One region of the Streptacidiphilus monticola genome, then DNA from elsewhere that is predicted to be linked to it. Evidence: riboswitches for the same ligand, from Rfam matches in the RefSeq annotation. Region 1 holds a riboswitch; the other holds the start of a gene.
What was found. A riboswitch is a leader RNA that binds a small molecule or an ion and turns the genes downstream of it on or off. The one in region 1 is predicted to bind cyclic di-AMP.
Positions count from the first base shown of each region.

Region 2: it holds a riboswitch for cyclic di-AMP, as region 1 does, so the genes downstream of both, ACFP3V_RS01855 (C40 family peptidase) here and ACFP3V_RS04245 (C40 family peptidase) in region 1, are expected to answer to the same signal.

Region 1 covers NZ_JBHSQJ010000012.1:36,849-50,127, forward strand. Annotated here, with positions in the region: gene ctaE (aa3-type cytochrome oxidase subunit III) at 1-61, shown strand, start outside; gene qcrC (cytochrome bc1 complex diheme cytochrome c subunit) at 128-931, shown strand; gene qcrA (cytochrome bc1 complex Rieske iron-sulfur subunit) at 928-1,995, shown strand; gene qcrB (cytochrome bc1 complex cytochrome b subunit) at 1,992-3,644, shown strand; gene ACFP3V_RS04220 (Lrp/AsnC family transcriptional regulator) at 3,866-4,147, opposite strand; gene ACFP3V_RS04225 (rhomboid family intramembrane serine protease) at 4,144-4,920, opposite strand; gene ACFP3V_RS04230 (hypothetical protein) at 5,079-5,345, shown strand; gene ACFP3V_RS04235 (NYN domain-containing protein) at 5,402-6,793, shown strand; gene ACFP3V_RS04240 (C40 family peptidase) at 6,962-8,002, shown strand; cyclic di-AMP (ydaO/yuaA leader) riboswitch at 8,306-8,452, shown strand; gene ACFP3V_RS04245 (C40 family peptidase) at 8,463-9,479, shown strand; gene ACFP3V_RS04250 (C40 family peptidase) at 9,689-10,738, shown strand; gene ACFP3V_RS04255 (hypothetical protein) at 10,735-12,006, shown strand; gene ACFP3V_RS04260 (NAD(+) synthase) at 12,785-13,279, shown strand, end outside.
Region 2 covers NZ_JBHSQJ010000006.1:71,477-74,626, forward strand. Annotated here, with positions in the region: gene ACFP3V_RS01850 (HAD family acid phosphatase) at 17-820, opposite strand; cyclic di-AMP (ydaO/yuaA leader) riboswitch at 1,286-1,447, shown strand; gene ACFP3V_RS01855 (C40 family peptidase) at 1,452-1,925, shown strand; gene ACFP3V_RS01860 (Gfo/Idh/MocA family protein) at 1,949-2,944, opposite strand.

The sequences.
Region 1 (13,279 bases):
CTGGCACTTCGTCGACGTGGTCTGGATCGGTCTGTTCGCGACCATCTATCTGATCAAGTAAGGGTCGGACCGTCCTGACGGTCTACCAGACTCCAGACGCTCCAGATCCTCACACCGGGGTTTATCCGTGAAAAAGCTCTCCGCACGACGGCGCCACCCGCTGGCAGCGCTCGTCGTCCTCATCTTCGCGCTGGCGGCCACCGGGGGGCTGTACGCCGCCTTCGCGCCGACCGGCAGCGCACAGGCTGACAGCAGCCAGTCGCTGTCCGTCGAGCAGGGCAAGAAGCTCTACCAGGTCGGCTGCGCCAGCTGCCACGGCCTGAACGGCGAGGGCACCAAGGACGGCCCGTCGCTGGTCGGCGTCGGTTCCGCCGCCGTGGACTTCCAGGTCGGTACCGGCCGCATGCCCGCGCAGCAGCCGGGCGCCCAGGTCCCGAAGAAGAAGGTCATCTACACCCAGGCCCAGATCGACCAGCTCGGCGACTACATCGCCACGCTGGGCGCCGGTCCGGCCCGGGTGACGGAGGCCCAGACCCAGGGCGGCGACGTCTCCCGCGGTGGCGAGCTGTTCCGTACCAACTGCGCCCAGTGCCACAACTTCGCCGGTGCCGGCGGCGCGCTGAGCGAGGGCAAGTTCGCCCCGAGCCTGGCCAAGGTGAGCGGAAAGCACATCTGGGAGGCCATGCTGACGGGTCCTCAGAACATGCCGTCCTTCCCTGACTCCACCATGCCGGAGCAGCAGAAGAAGGACATCATCGCGTACGTCACGCACACGACGAACTCGGACACCAACCCCAGCTACGGCGGAATGACCCTGGGTGCCATCGGCCCGGTCTCCGAGGGGCTGTTCGGTTGGATCTTCGGGCTCGGCGCCCTGATCGGCGTTGCCATCTGGATCGCCGCCCGCACCCCCAAGGCCAAGAAGTCATGACGAGCCAGGACAACATGTCTGAAGAACACCTGCCCGAGGCGGCAGGCGGGCACGGGACGGTCGCCGTACACGGCGGCGCGTTCGCGGACCCCGGCCTGCCGCCCCACGAGCCCCGCCGGACCGACATCGACGAACGGGCCGCCAAGCGGGCCGAGCGTCAGGTCGCCCTCTGGTTCGTGCTGTCGATGCTGGCCACCGTGGCCTTCATCGCCTGCTACGTCATCTTCAAGCCGGGGCCCCAGTCCGCCAACACGGTCTACATCTGGCCCATCGGCGATGTCTCCAAGCTGAACTTCGGCCTGGGCATCTCCCTGGGCGTGTCCCTCTTCTCGATCGGCGCCGGCGCGGTCCACTGGGCCCGCACGCTGATGTCGGACGAGGAGCACATCTCCGAGCGCCACCCGGTCGAGGCCACCCCCGCGGTCCGGGAGCAGGTCTTCGCGGACTTCCGCCAGGGCGCCAAGGAGTCCGGCTTCGGCCGCCGCAAGCTGATCCGCAACACCATGATCGGTGCGATGGCCGTCTTCCCGCTCTCCGCGGTCGTGCTCTTCCGCGACCTCGGCCCGCTGCCGGAGAAGAAGCTGATCCACACCGCGTGGGTCAAGGGCATGCGCCTGAAGAACATGAACACGGGCGAGCCGATCAAGGCCTCCGACATCGAGGTGGGTTCGCTCACCTTCGCCATGCCGGAGAACCTGAGCGAGGACGACGAGGACTTCCAGGAGCGCATCGCCAAGGACGCGGTCATGCTGGTCCGCCTCCAGCCGGAGGACATCAAGGACAAGCGGTCCGCGGACTGGGGCTACAACGGGGTGCTCGCCTTCTCGAAGATCTGCACCCACGTGGGTTGCCCGATCTCCCTGTACGAGCAGCAGACGCACCATGTCCTCTGCCCGTGCCACCAGTCGACCTTCGACCTCTCCGACGGCGCGCGGGTCATCTTCGGCCCCGCCGGCCACCCGCTGCCGCAGCTCGCGATCAACGTCGACGGCAACGGCAACCTGCAGGCCCTCGGTGACTTCAGCGCCCCGGTCGGCCCCGGCTTCTGGGAGCGCAGCGAATGAGCAGTGACGTGACGCACGATCAGACCGGCCACAGCGAGGCCGGAGTCGAGCAGGGCCACGTCGGCGAGAAGCTCGCCGACTGGGCCGACGGCCGACTCGGGATCTACAACCTGGCCAAGTCCAACCTGAGGAAGATCTTCCCGGACCACTGGTCCTTCATGCTGGGTGAGATCTGCCTCTACAGCTTCATCATCATCATCCTGACCGGCGTCTACCTGACGCTGTTCTTCAACCCGAGCATGGGTGAGGTCGTCTACCACGGCTCCTACACCCCGCTGCAGGGCATCCGCATGTCCGAGGCGTACGAGTCGGCGCTGAACATCAGCTTCGACGTGCGCGGCGGTCTGCTGATCCGTCAGATCCACCACTGGGCGGCCATCGTCTTCGTCGCGGCGATGATCGTGCACATGATGCGCGTCTTCTTCACCGGCGCGTTCCGCAAGCCCCGTGAGATCAACTGGCTGTTCGGCTTCCTGCTGCTCTTCCTGGGCATGTTCGACGGCTTCATGGGCTACTCGCTCCCGGACGACCTGCTGTCCGGTACCGGTATCCGCTTCATGGAGGGCGCGATCCTGTCGGTGCCGATCGTCGGCACCTACCTGCAGATGTTCCTGTACGGCGGCGAGTTCCCCGGGCACGACATCATCCCGCGCTTCTACACCATCCACATCCTGCTGATCCCCGGCATCATGCTGGGTCTGCTGGTGGCGCACCTGATCCTGGTCTTCTACCACAAGCACACCCAGTTCGCGGGCCCCGGCCGCAGCGAGAAGAACGTCGTCGGCATGCCGCTGATGCCGGTCTACATGGCCAAGGCCGGTGGCTTCTTCTTCCTGGTATTCGGCGTCATCGCGCTGATCTCGGCGATCGCCTCGGTCAACCCGATCTGGGCCTACGGCCCGTACCGCCCGGACCAGGTGTCCACGGACGCTCAGCCCGACTGGTACATGGGCTTCTCCGAGGGCCTGATCCGCATCATGCCGGGCTGGGAGATCCGACTCTGGGGCCACACCCTGGTGCTCGGCGTGTTCATCCCGCTGGTCGTCTTCGGCCTGATGTTCGTCGTGATCGCGCTCTACCCGTTCCTGGAGGCGTGGATCACCGGGGACAAGCGCGAGCACCACATCCTCGACCGCCCGCGGAACCAGCCGGTGCGCACCGGCCTGGGTGTCGCGTGGCTGGCGGAGTACATCATCCTGCTCGTGGGTGGTGGCAACGACCTGTTCGCCACGCACCTGCACCTGTCGATCGACGACATCACCTGGGCGTGCCGGGTGCTGTTCTTCGTCGGCCCGGTGCTGGCCTTCTGGATCACCAAGCGCTGGTGCATGGGTCTGCAGCGCCGTGACAAGGACAAGGTCCTGCACGGCCGGGAGACCGGAACCATCAAGCGCCTGCCGCACGGTGAGTTCATCGAGGTCCACGAGCAGCTGCCGCAGTCGGAGCTGTTCCGCCTCACGGCGCACGAGCAGGCCACCCCGGTGGAGCTGCCGCCGGCGGTGGACGAGAACGGCGTCAAGGCCAAGATCGGTGTCGCGACGAAGATCCGCGCCAAGCTCTCCGAGGGGTACTTCGGCGAGGCCGGCCAGATCTCGAAGGCCACGCCCGAGGAGCACGCCGAGATCACGAGTGGCCACGGCCACCACTGATTGATCTGCGATCTGCAGAAGCCGCCGCCACAGCGGTAAAGGCCCCCGCCCCAAGTTCCCTTGGGGCCGGGGCCTTTGGCATGTCGTCAGGTTGCAACCGCCTGGGGGCGCGGGGAACTGCGCGAGCAAACACCACCCAGGGAGGTCCGGCCCCATGTGCGGGACGGACCTCCGCGGGTGGTGGGCTGGTCGCGCAGTTCCCCGGCCCTTGAGGGGGCGGGCTAGTCGTCGAGGCCGAGGGCGAAGGCGGCGTCGAGGTCGTGGCGGCTGTAGGTGCGGAAGGCGATGTGGGTCTCCGTGGACTCGACGCCGGGAACCTTGTTCACCTGGCCCGGGATGACGTCCGCCAGGTCCTCGTGGGCGCGGACGCGCACCATCGCGACCAGGTCGTAGGTGCCGGTGACGGAGTACACCTCCGTCACCGCGTCCAGCGCCGCGATCGTCTCGGCGATCTCGGGGATCCGGTCGACGCTGGTCTTGATGAGCACGATCGCGGTGATCACGAAGAACTCTCCTGGATGGACGCGGGCGGCGCTGACGCCCCAGCGTAGCGCCGGGAGGCGAAGAGCCAGGCGAACAGGAAGCCGCCCGCGAAGCCGATCAGATGGGCCGCGTAGGCGACCCCGGGGACCGCCTCGCCGGCGGCGTCGATGGAGACCCACTGGACGACGAACCAGAAGCCCAGCACCACCCACGCGGGGAACCGCAGCGGCAGGAAGAACAGCATCGGGATCAGCGAGGTCACCCGGGCCTTGGGGAAGACGCGCAGGTACGCGCCGAGCACCCCGGCGATCGCACCTGACGCTCCGACAAGTGTCTGCGTGGCGCCGGGACCTCCGGCCGCGACGAGGGCGTAGCCGTAGGTGGCGAGATAGCCGAGGGCCACGTAGAGCAGCAGGAAAGCGAGCGGTCCCAGCCGCTCCTCCAGGGCCGCGCCGAAGACGAAGAGGAAGAGCATGTTCCCGGCCAGGTGCACCCAGCCGCCGTGGACGAACATCGCCGTGAGCACGGACAGGGCCGGGATCTTCGGGAAGTCGCCGACCGCCGGGCAGCCCGCGGCCGCGTGGAAGGGCAGGGCCTGGTTGTTCAGCAGCTCCGCCGGGACCACCCCCCAGTGCCGGACGTAGGCGTCGGCCGCGCAGGCGCGGGCCGCGCCGGAGCCGTAGAAGGGGTCGAGCCCCGAGACCGGCCCGGCCAGGAAGACCAGGACGCAGATGAGGATCAGCGCGTAGGTCATGACGGGCAGGTAGGGAGAGGGCCGGGGGAGTCGGGACATGAACAAAGCATTCCTTGACGGGATGAATCTGACACTTCGCCAGGGGGCGTGTGGGGGACGTTTCGGGTGGGCAGTGGGGAGGCCATAGGGTTTCCGGGTAGCACCGGAGCCCGCCCGTGCCGCGGCCTTGCAGCACGGAACTACCGAGAGGACCCACCGTGGCCGTCCCCCTGCCCACCGAGACGACCCGCTGGCGCTGCACGCTGTGCGGCAATCTGACCCGCTTCGACGTCACCAAGTCCTCCCGGGTGGTCGAGTTCGTCCACCTGGACCTGGCCGGGGACGCCAAGGTCGAGGAGCGCGAGGTGCTGGCCGAGACGGTCGAGTCGGTGCGCTGCCGCTGGTGCAACGCGGTGGACCAGGTGGAGCTGGTGGACCGGCCCGGGGCCGAGGCCGAGGCCGCCGCGCAGGCGGAGCGCGAGTAGTCCCGCGCACGCGGGACAATGACGGTTCGGGGGTATCTCACAGAGAGCGCGGACACGTGGTGGAGCAGGAACGTTCGGACACGGCGACGGCCGCTGGGACCGTCCCGGAGGCCGACGCGGCCCCTGCCGCCCGGGAGCAGCTCGAACGCCCCCTGCCGGAAGGGGTCCGCCGGCGCGTCGTCGGCATCGCCGCCGACGCGCTGTCCGGGCTCGGCCCGACCGAACTGCCCGCCAGGCTGCGCCCCTATGTGAAGTTCACCCGGGACGCCCGGGTCAAGCGCGGCGCGACCGCCATCGCGGCCGCGCTGGAGACGGAGACCGCGTTCCGGCTCAAGGTCGCCGAACGCGTCCGGTTGGGCCAGCCCGATCTGGCCGAGGCGCTGGACCACGGCGCCGTCCCGGCCGCGGCGGACCCGCAGGACGTCGCGGCCGCCGCGTACCTGCTGCGCCCCGCCGGCTGGACCCGGCTCGTCGAGGAGGTCGGCGAGGAGGTCGAACGCGCCGAACACGAGAGCCAGGCGGCGGAGAACGCCCGGCTGCTGGAGAAGGCGCAGGCGGAACTGTCGGCGCTGCGCGCCTCCTCGCGCGCGGACGCCGAGCGGGCCCGCGCGGAGCTGGAGGAGGCACGCCACGAGCGCGACCAGGCGCAGCGGCGGCTGCGCAGCCTGGAGGCGGACACCAAGCGCGCGGAGGCGGCCGCCCGCAAGGCGCGCGCGGAACTTGACGCCCAGTCGGCCGCGGCGGCGCCCGGACGCGCCGCGGCGGACGCGGAGTTGCGTCGGCTGCGGCACCGGGTCACGGAGCTGGAGTCGGCGCTGGAGGCGTCCCGCCGGGCCGCCCGGGAGGGCCGCAGCGCGGAGGACATGCGGCTGCGGCTGCTGCTGGACGTCGTCGTGCAGGGCGCCCAGGGACTCCAGCGCGAGCTCGGGCTGCCGCCGCTGACGTCGCGCCCCGCGGACGCGGTGGACGCGGTGACGCCGAGCGCGGCGTCGCCGCACGACGTGGCCCGCAGGGGCCTGGAGGGCGACGACCCGGCGCTGCTGCGGCAGCTGCTGCAACTGCCCCAGGTGCACCTGGTGGTGGACGGATACAACGTGACCAAGACGGGCTGGCCGACGCTGCCGCTGGACAAGCAGCGGGCCCAACTGCTGCGTGGGCTGGGGATGCTGGCCGCGCAGTCGGGCGCGGAGGTCACCTGCGTCTTCGACGGGCAGGACCTGGACGGCCCCATCCCGATGGCCCCGCCGCCCCGGGGGGTCCGCGTGCTGTTCTCGCGGAGCGGGGAGACGGCGGACGAGCTGATCCGCCGGCTGGTCCGGGCGGAGCCCGAGGGCCGCCCGGTGGTGGTCGTCTCCACGGACCGCGAGGTCGCCGACGGCGTGAAGGCCGCGGGGGCGCGGCCGCTCCCCTCCACCATGCTGCTGCGCCAACTCGTGACCCGACCTTGAGTCAGTACCGGGGGCGCGCAGTTCCTCGCGCCCCCGGTGCTGGTGACTGAATCGTTGTTAAAAGTGGGGTTGGAGAGGGCACTTGGGGGAGACGGGAACACGGGTTCGGCACTAAGCTCGCGTTCGATCTTCACCTTCTCTGCGCCGTCCAAAAGAAGCGGATCGACCGTGGCCTCTCACCGCCGTCCCAAGCAGCCCAGCCGGGCGCGGATCTCCGTGCTCACCGCCGCCGCGGCGACCGCGGTCGCGCTGTCCGCGCAGACCGCCGCCCACGCGGACCCCAAGCTGACGGTGAAGCAGGCCAAGTCCGAGGTGGACGCGGACCGGCGGGACGCCGCCGCCGCGACGGAGAAGTACAACAACGCCAAGGAGCAGCAGCAGGCGCTCCAGCACAAGGTGAGCCTGCTCCAGGACGAGATCGCCCGCCAGCAGGCCGTGGTGAACCAGGAGTTGGAGGGCCTCGGGCAGGTCGCCTCCTCGCAGTACGCCGAGGGCGCCATCGACCCGACCGTCCAGTTGATGCTCTCCTCCGACCCGCAGGGCTACCTGCAGCGGGCCGTCGCGCAGGACCAGGTGACCCAGGCGCAGGCGGACCAGCTGGCCCAACTCGTGGAGCAGCAGCAGCTGCTGCAGCGGGAGAAGCAGGAGGCGGCGGGGGTGCTCGCGGCCGAGCAGAAGCTGCTCGACCAGATGCGCGGGATCAAGAACTCCGCCCAGGCGAAGCTGCGCCACGCGCAGTCCGTGCTGGCCCAGCTGAGCCCGGCGCAGCGGGCCCAGGCGGGGGCCGGGTACAACTACGGCACGGTGAAGGCGCAGGGCACCGGAAGCGTCAAGGACATCAACCTGTCCGGCATTTCGGCGGCCGCGCAGACGGCGATGCAGGCGGCGATGAGCAAGGTGGGCGTCGCGCCCTACTCCTACGGCGCGTCCGGTCCCAACGCGTTCGACTGCTCGGGCCTGGTGATGTGGGCCTACGCCCAGGCCGGGGTCTCCTTGCCGCACTCCTCCTACGCGTTGGAGTCGGTGGGCACGGCCGTGCCGTCGCTCGCCGACGCGAAGGTGGGCGACATCATCGTGAACGAGAACGGCGGCCACGTCGGCCTCTACGCCGGCAACGGCATGCTGCTGAACGCCCCGGAGTACGGCTACACCGTGTCCATACAGCCGCTCAGCTACTTCGGGCGGATCGTCGCCATCCGCCGGATCTGACGCCCCGACACGAGTGTGACCTGTGTCACGGAGGTGACGCAGGATCAGGTGAGATGTCCGTTCTGCCCGAGCGTGTCCTAGGCTTCTCGTCATCGAACGGTCACCCAGGGTCCACGAACTGACGGTGCCTCAGAAGTCACACGATTTTTTTCCGGCAAGGATTTGAACGGATCACGGTTCGGTCACTAGTGTCATCGCTCGAACCACCGCCGAATCGATCACCCAACCCGGGTGACAGCGGGGGTTACCGTCGAGTCCGACGACGCGGCAGGGGTGTTGCGGTCCCGCAGGAGCGGGTGCACTCCACAGGGGATGCCGAGGGATCGGAGCCGGGGAACCACCTTCCTCGGGGTGAATCGACGCCGGACCGGCTCGCCGGTGAGGCGTCGTAGGGCAGTCTTCCAGCCCGAACCCGTCAGCTCACCCGGTAGGCGGCCGTAGGAAGAAGGAGCTCGCCTTCGTGGCGTCCCATCGTCGCCCCAAGTCTCCGAACCGCGCGCGCATATCCGTGCTGACCGCTGCCGCCGCGACCGCCGTCGCGATCTCGGCCCAGTCCGCCCAGGCCGCGCCGAAGCCGACCACCGCGCAGCTCAAGGCGCAGATCGAGAAGCTCAACACCGAGACCGATCAGGCCGTCGAGAAGTACGACGCCGCCCACGAGCAGATGCAGGCCCTGCAGAAGCAGGTCGGCAACCTCCAGGACCAGGTCGCGCGCCAGCAGGCCGCCGTCAACGACCAGGTCGCCGCGCTCGGCCAGGTGGCCAGCGCCCAGTACGCCAACGGGTCGATCGACCCGACGGTGCAGCTGATGCTCTCCTCGGACCCGTCCGAGTACCTCGCCAAGGCCACCGCGCTCGGCCAGGTCACCCAGGACCAGGCGCAGGCGCTGAGCACGCTGCAGGAGCAGGAGAACCTGCTCAACAAGGAGAAGGCCGAGGCCGAGGCGAAGCTCAAGCAGCTCGACGCCACCAACAAGCAGTTGGCCGCCAGCAAGGCCTCGGTGCAGAAGAAGCTGGCCGCCGCCAAGGCGCTGCTCGCCTCGATGACCGCCGCGCAGCGCCAGATCGTCGTCGGCTCGGGCACCATCTCCACCTCCTCGGCCAACCTGGGCAACGCCAAGCCCGGTGACTCGATCGAGGCCGCCGCCTTCTCCGCGGCGCAGACCCGCCTGGGCGACCCGTACGTCTACGGCGCGACCGGCCCGAACTCCTTCGACTGCTCCGGTCTGATGCAGTGGTCGTACGCGCAGGCCGGCTACTCGCTGCCGCGCACCTCGGAGGAGCAGGCCGGCGTCGGCACCGCCGTCGCCTCGACCGCGGACCTGCAGGTCGGCGACCTCATCATCTTCAACGGCGGTTCGCACGTGGGCATGTACGCGGGCAACGGCATGGTGCTGCACGCCCCGCACACCGGCACCGTCGTCAAGTACGAGAAGCTGTCGTACATCGGCTCCATCTACGCCATGCGCCACATCTGACGGTCCCTCGGACGGTCGTACGGGCCCGCCCCCTTGCGAGGGAGGCGGGCCCGACGCGTTGACGGGCATCTCCGCTGGCAGAGCTGACTCTCCGACAACTTGTCCGATCCGTGGGTGAAAATTCGCTTGTCGGAGGGTTTGGACTGGCTGATCCCGACTCGCTAACGTCCCTCCCCGGACAGCAAGCGCAGCCGGAGGGAGAGACGCCCGTGGCGTCCCATCGACGCAGCAGGCCCGCGGGGCCGACGGCCCTGTCGCGGGCCGCGGCCACGGTGGTCGCGGCCGGGGCGGCCGTGCTGGCCGCCCAGCAGTCCGCCGCGGCGGCCCCCGGGCCGTCCGGGGCCGGGACGGTGCGCCAGCAGGTGGACTCGCTCTACGCGCAGGCGGAGGCGGCCGGGCAGCAGTACGACGGAGCCCAGGAGCAGCAGCGCGAACTCCAGCGCCGCAGCGCGGAGTTGCAGCAGCGGGTGGCTGCCGAGCAGGAGCAGATCAACCAGCTGACCCAGGCGGTCGGCGCGGTCGCCGCGGCCCAGTACGCCTCCGGCGACATGGACCCGGTGCTCCGGCTCGCGTTCAGCGCGCACCCTGAGGACTATCTGCGTCAGGCCGCGATGCTGGACCAGGCCGGCGGGGCGGTCGCCCAGGACCTGCGGCAGCTGGAGGAGGCACAGCACCGGCTCGACGCCGACCGGGCCGCGGCCGAGGCGCAGCTGCGCCAGCTGGAGCGGCTGCGGCAGCGCATCGCCGGCTCCAAGGCCGAGATCCAGCGCCGGCTGGGCCGTGCCCAGGCGCTGCTCGGCTCCCTGACGGCCCCTCAACGGGCCCAGATCCAGCAGCAGGAGGAGGAGCAGGCGGCCGCGGCCCAGTCGCTGGCGCAGCAGGCGCTCTCCGGCCTGCTGGACGTCCCGGCGTCGGCCCGGGCCGGCCTTGCCCTGCGCGCCGCCGAGAGCCGGCTCGGCAGCCCCTATGTCTACGGGGCGACCGGTCCGCACGCCTTCGACTGCTCCGGCCTGATGTACTGGTCCTGGCAGCAAGCCGGGGTCACCCTGCCGCGCACGGCGGCGGGCCAGGCCTCGGCCGGCCGCCGCGTACCGCTCAGCCAGGCCCGCCCCGGAGACCTCGTGATCTTCTACGGAGACATGCACCACGTCGGCATGTACGCCGGCAACGGCATGGTCATCCACGCCCCCTATCCGGGCGCCAGGGTCCGCTACGAGTCGGTCCGCGACATGCCGGTGAACACGGTGGTGCGGGTGTGAGCGGAACCGACGAACCCGGCATAGCCGCGGCACCGGAGGCGGAACCAGGACTGGGCGTGACCCGGCGGCGGGTGCTCGCGGTGGGCGGTTCCCTGGTCGCGGCGACGCTGGCCGGGACGGCCCTGTGGCGCGCGAAGGGCGAGCCGCGGGCGGTGGCCGACCCCGACGCCGCCGTGCAGGCGCTGCTCGACCGGCGTTCCGCCGCGGTGCTGGCCCGGGACGCCGCCGCGCTTCGCGGCACCTCGCTCGCCTCGGCGGCGGAGCAGGACACTGCGCTGCTGCGGAACCTGGCCGAGGTACCGCTGGCGTCGTGGCACTGGCGGCTCGTCAGCACCGGCGCGTTCCCGCTGCCGGCGGCCGTGGGCAGCCGACGGCGGATCGCCGCCACGCTCGAACTCGCCTACCGGTTGCGGGGTTTCGACGCCGCGCCGGTCACCGCCCGGGCCTACGCGGTGCTGGAGCAGACCGCCGCGGGCTGGCGCTGGGGCGGCCGCCCGGACTCCCCGGCGGGGGACACCCTGCTCTGGGACCTGGGGCCGGCCGGCGCTGCCGCGGGCCGTCAGGCCCTGGTGCTCGGCCTGCAGCGGACCCCCTCGGAGCTGGCCGCGCTGGCAGCCGAGGCGGACCGGGCCGTGGCCGCCGTGTCCGCGCTGTGGGGCCGGGCGTGGGGACAGCGCACGGTGGTGCTGGCCCCACTGGCCCTGGACCAGTTCGCGTCCCTGCTCGGCACCAGCCCCGCCGCGGTGTCCGCGCTGGCCGCCGTCACCACCGGCGAGCTGGGCGCGGCGGACGCCCGGCGCACGGAACGGATCACGCTCAACCCGCAGGTCTGGGACGGCCTCAACGCCCTGGGCCGGTCCGCGGTGCTCACCCACGAGACGACCCATGTGGCCACCCGCACGCAGACGCAGTCCTGGACGCCCCGCTGGCTGTCCGAGGGCGTGGCCGAGTGGACCGCCTACCGCGCCACCGGCCGGACGCCCCGTCAACTCGCCCCCGAGCTGGCGGAGTCGGCCGCCACGGTGCCGTCCTCGCTCCCGGCGGACGCGGACTTCGACGCCACGGCGACCGACCTGCCGGTGGCCTACCAGCGCAGCTGGATGGCGTGCCGGACCCTGGTGCACCGCTGGGGCGAGCCGGCCCTGGTCGCCTTCTATGCGGCCGTCTCCCGCACCGACCTCGACCGCGCCTGCGCGGACATCCTGCGGACCACGCCGCAGGCCTTCGCCGACCTGTGCCACCAGGACCTGCTGGCAGCCTTCCGCTAGCGCCTACCCGGCAGTTCCGTCAGGCCCACGCCCGCCCTGGCCTGGCCGAGGGTGGGAGACGGACACGGGCCCGCGCGGCGGAGCCGCAGGGGCATCACGCTGGCCCGGAACGCAGGTGCCATCGCGGGGCCGCGCTGTGGCACCAGGCTGATCCGGTGCGGAGCCGCACGGCATCCGGGCCCGGCGGGGCAAGGTCCCTGGGGCAGGGTGACCACGTTGGCCCCGCGCGGCGGAGCCGCAGGGGGTCATGTTGGCCCGGAACGCAGGTGCCATCGCGGGGCCGCGCTGTGAGCGGGCTGATCCGGTGCGGAGCCGTACGGCATCTGGCCCCGGCGGGGCAAGGCTCCGGGGGCAGGGTGACCACGTTGGCCCCGCGCGGCGGAGCCGCAGGGGCACCACGCTGGCCCGGCACGGGCATCACGCGGTCCCCGCGGCGGAGGCACAGGGCGACCATGCCAACTCCGCGGCGGAGCCGCAGGGGCACCACGCTGGCCCGGCACGGGCATCACGCGGTCCCCGCGGCGGAGGCACAGGGCGACCATGCCAACTCCGCGGCGGAGCCGCAGGCGCAACTACCCCGAGCCCAACCTGGCCGAAGGCGGGGGCACTCGCCGGCGCGGGGCGGGCGTCACGTGGGCCCCGCGCCGGACCACGCGGCGCAGCCGCAGGACGTGGCCGCAGGAAGGCGCCGCCGGACAGGGCGGGCGGGGTGGGGGCCGTGGGCGGGATCTTCGGGGAACTAGGCTCGTGCCGTACGGATTCGCTCAGCCGAGCAAGCATGCCTGGGAGGCCCGCGGTGAACTTCTGGTCGATCTACGAGCACGGCTTCGCACGCGTCGCCGCGTGCCACGGCCACACGTCGATCGCCGACCCGCAGGCCAACGCCGCGACAGTGCTGCGCCAGGCGCGGCACTGCGCGGAGCAGGGCGTCGCCGTCGCCGTCTTCCCCGAGCTCGGCCTGACCGGCTACTCGATCGAGGACCTGCTGCTCCAGGACGCGGTGCTGGACGATGTCGAGCGGGCCCTGGCGACCGTGGTCGCGGGCTCGGCGGACCTGCTGCCGGTCCTGGTCGTGGGCGCGCCGCTGCGGCACCGCAACCGGATCTACAACTGCGCGGTCGTCGTGCACCGGGGCCGGATCCTCGGCGTGACCCCGAAGTCCTATCCGCCCAACTACCGGGAGTTCTACGAGCGTCGGCAGATCGCCTCCGGTGACGACGAGCGCGGCGGGACGATCCGGATCGGCCGGCAGGACGTGCCCTTCGGGGTGGAC
Region 2 (3,150 bases), on a different contig from region 1:
CGCCCCGGGGGGCAGCTCAGGGGAGGAAGTACATGGGGTTCGGGAGCTTGTAGGTCTGCTCGGAGTAGCCGCCGTTCAGGTCGCTGAACTGGTCGCCGAAGTTGGCCGTGATCGTGTACCCCAGGGCCTCCAGATGGGCGCGCGTCCCGGACTTGTAGTCCACCGTCGAGCACGTCCACGTCGTCGGCGTGGCGCAGTTGCTCAGGTACGCCGGCGGGTTGGCCTTGTTCTTCAGGAACAGGTGGGCGTCGTCCGCATCGGGGAAGCCCTGGGACGACAGCTGCCGCACCGTGTCCGCCCGCTGCGACTCCGGGCGACCGGTGATGTAGAAGACCGTGTAGCCCTGCGCCTTGGCCCAGTTGGCCAGGTCGTTCATGCCGAAGACCGCGGGGAAGTTCTTCGTCGCGATGTACTGCGCGTTGCTGGCCGCGTTGTAGACGAAGGTCGTCTCCAGCTCGTAGTTGTAGGTGGACAGCGCGGTGTCGTCCACGTCCAGCACGATGGCGCGCCTGCCGCTGTGGTCGTGCTTGATCTTCTGCGCCAGGTACTTCTCGGCCTTGGCCTCTATGCCGTACACCTGGATCGCGTAGTTGCTGCTCGACGAGGCCCAGTGCTCGCCGTTGGCGTCCACGGTGTCGCCGTAGTACGCCTTGATCTGGTTGACCTCGTCGGTCATGTTGGTGATCTGCTTGTCGCTGGTCGGCGCCGAGGTGTCGGCGAGGGCGAGCCCTCCGCCGGCCACCACTGCCCCGGCGGCGACGCCCACCGCCAGGGTGGCGAACGTGCGCGAGTGGTTCTTGAAGGTCCGTGCGAGCGTCAAGACTGGCTCCTTCAGCCACGGAGGCATCGGTAAGGCGATACGGAGGTAGTTCTTACCGTCCTCGGGGCGCCCTTGTCTATGCGCGTTGACAAACCTGAGCCCTTCGCGCCAGGTCCGTGCGCCGCCCCCTCGGCCGCCGCGTCCCGGCGTGTCGCGACGATGGCGGACCCGGGTGGTGGAACTTCCCGGGCGTCATCCGAATTGGCGTGAGTTCTCTCACAATTCCTTGGAAAAACCGCATGTCAGCGCGGTCGCAGCCGCCTCGGGGAGAATTTTTCGAAGGCGTCTCCGAATACGCCGATCGGGCGCAGATCGCCGTTCAAACCGGGCGTGACAAGCCTCACAACGGGCCTTCAAAACGTGAGATCTTCCTGAAGATGTGCCAATACTGACGGCCGAACAGCAAGCCCCCGCTGAAGTGGCGGGGCGGTCCGGGCGGACGCCGAGTCTCGCCACCGTCCGGGCGCCAGGTGCTCACCCACCTGACAGGCGAGAGCGGGAGACCCAGGCAGGACGGGGCGCGGTCGGTACCAGCGCTCCTTGGGGTGAAGCCACAGCCGTGGCCGGGCAACTTTCGGAGCCCGAACCCGACAGGATCAACTTTCGCAGGCGGTTCCGGAAGGGCTCTCACATGTCCTCGTCCTCTGTGGCCCCTCGTTCGCATGCCCGCCTCCGGGTCGGCGTGACTTCGGCGGTCGCCGCCGGAGCCGTTCTCGGCGGCGTCGTCCTCTCCTCCCAGGCGCAGGCCGCCACCCCGACGTACGGCGCCAAGGCCATCAAGGTGGCGGCCGCCAAGAAGGGCGCTCCCTACCGCTGGGGCGCGGTCGGCCCGACCCGGTTCGACTGCTCCGGCCTGACGCTCTACAGCTTCAAGAAGGTGGGCAAGTCCCTCCCGCGCACCGCGCAGCAGCAGTACAGCAAGGTCCGGCACATCTCCGCGAGCCAGCGGCAGGTCGGCGACCTGGTCTTCTTCCACAGCGGCTCGCACGTCTACCACGTGGGCATCTACGCCGGCGCGGGCAAGATCTGGCACGCGCCGCACACCGGCGCGGTGGTCCGCCTGGAGCGGATCTGGACCAAGTCGGTCTGGTACGGCCGGGCCTGACGTCCCGTCGCCGCCGCCCCGGCTCACTCGCCGGGGTAGCGGACCCCGATCTGCGCCCGGGCGGCGTCCAGGACGGCCATCACGTCCAGGGTGTCCTGCCGGCTCACCGACGGACTCTCCAGCAGTCCCGCGCGCAGGCAGCGCATGACCTCCTCGGCCTCGTGGACGTAGCCGCGTCCGCGCCGGGGCAGTTCGACGGTCTCCCCCGCCGTCGGGTCGCCGTCGGCGCGGTACCAGGTGAACCGGTCCGCGCGGAAGAAGGGCGAGGGGACCTCGATACGCCCGAGGTCCCCGGCGACCACCGCGCGGACCGGCGATCCTGCGGTGATCCCGCAGGACAGCGCCGCCAGCGCGCCGTCCTCCCAGCCGAGGAGCAGCCCCGTGGTGGCGTCCACGCCCTCCGGGGTGAGCGTGGCCCGGGCGGTCACCTGCGCGGGCTTGCCCAGCATCATGTGGGCGAAGGTCACCGGGTAGACGCCGAGGTCCAGCAGCGCCCCGCCGCCCAGCTCGGGGTTGCGCATCCGGTGCTCGGGGGCGAAGGGGCCGGGCACCCCGAAGTCGGCCTGGACCAGCGCGACCTGGCCCACCGCACCGTCGGCCACGAGCTCGGCGACCCGGCGCGCGACCGGGTTGCAGCGCATCCACATGGCTTCCATCAGGAAGACGCCCTGCTTGTGCGCCAGGTCGAACAGCGCCTCGGCGTCCTGGAGGTTGAGCGTGAACGGCTTCTCGCACAGCACCGCCTTGCCCGCGGACAGCAGCAGCGCGCTCGCCGCGTAGTGCGCGTTGTGCGGGGTGGCCACGTAGACGACGTCCACCTCGGGGTCCTCCGCGAGGGCGGCCCAGGTGCCGTAGGCGCGCGGGACGCCGAACCGGGCGGCGAACGAGTCCGCCGCCGCCTGGGTCCGGGAGGCGACGGCCACCAGTTCGGCGTCGGGCAGCAGTTGCAGGTCGGCGGCGAACTCGGCGGCGATGCCGCCGGTCGCGAGGATGCCCCAGCGGATCTTCTCGGTGCTCATGGGCGCCATCCCACCCCCCGATCCGAAGAAGCGTCAACCCCGGGCGGCGGAACCGGAATTCGCCCGGATTCCGGAAACCTGGTTCGGACGTGTGCGGTGCAGCGGACCCGTCCGGCAATCCGGAACCGGCCGGGGTGATTCCCTGGAATAGCCGGTCGGCCGAATTCGCCGCACCGTGCGTCCGGTTCTTCCGGAGCAATGCGGGC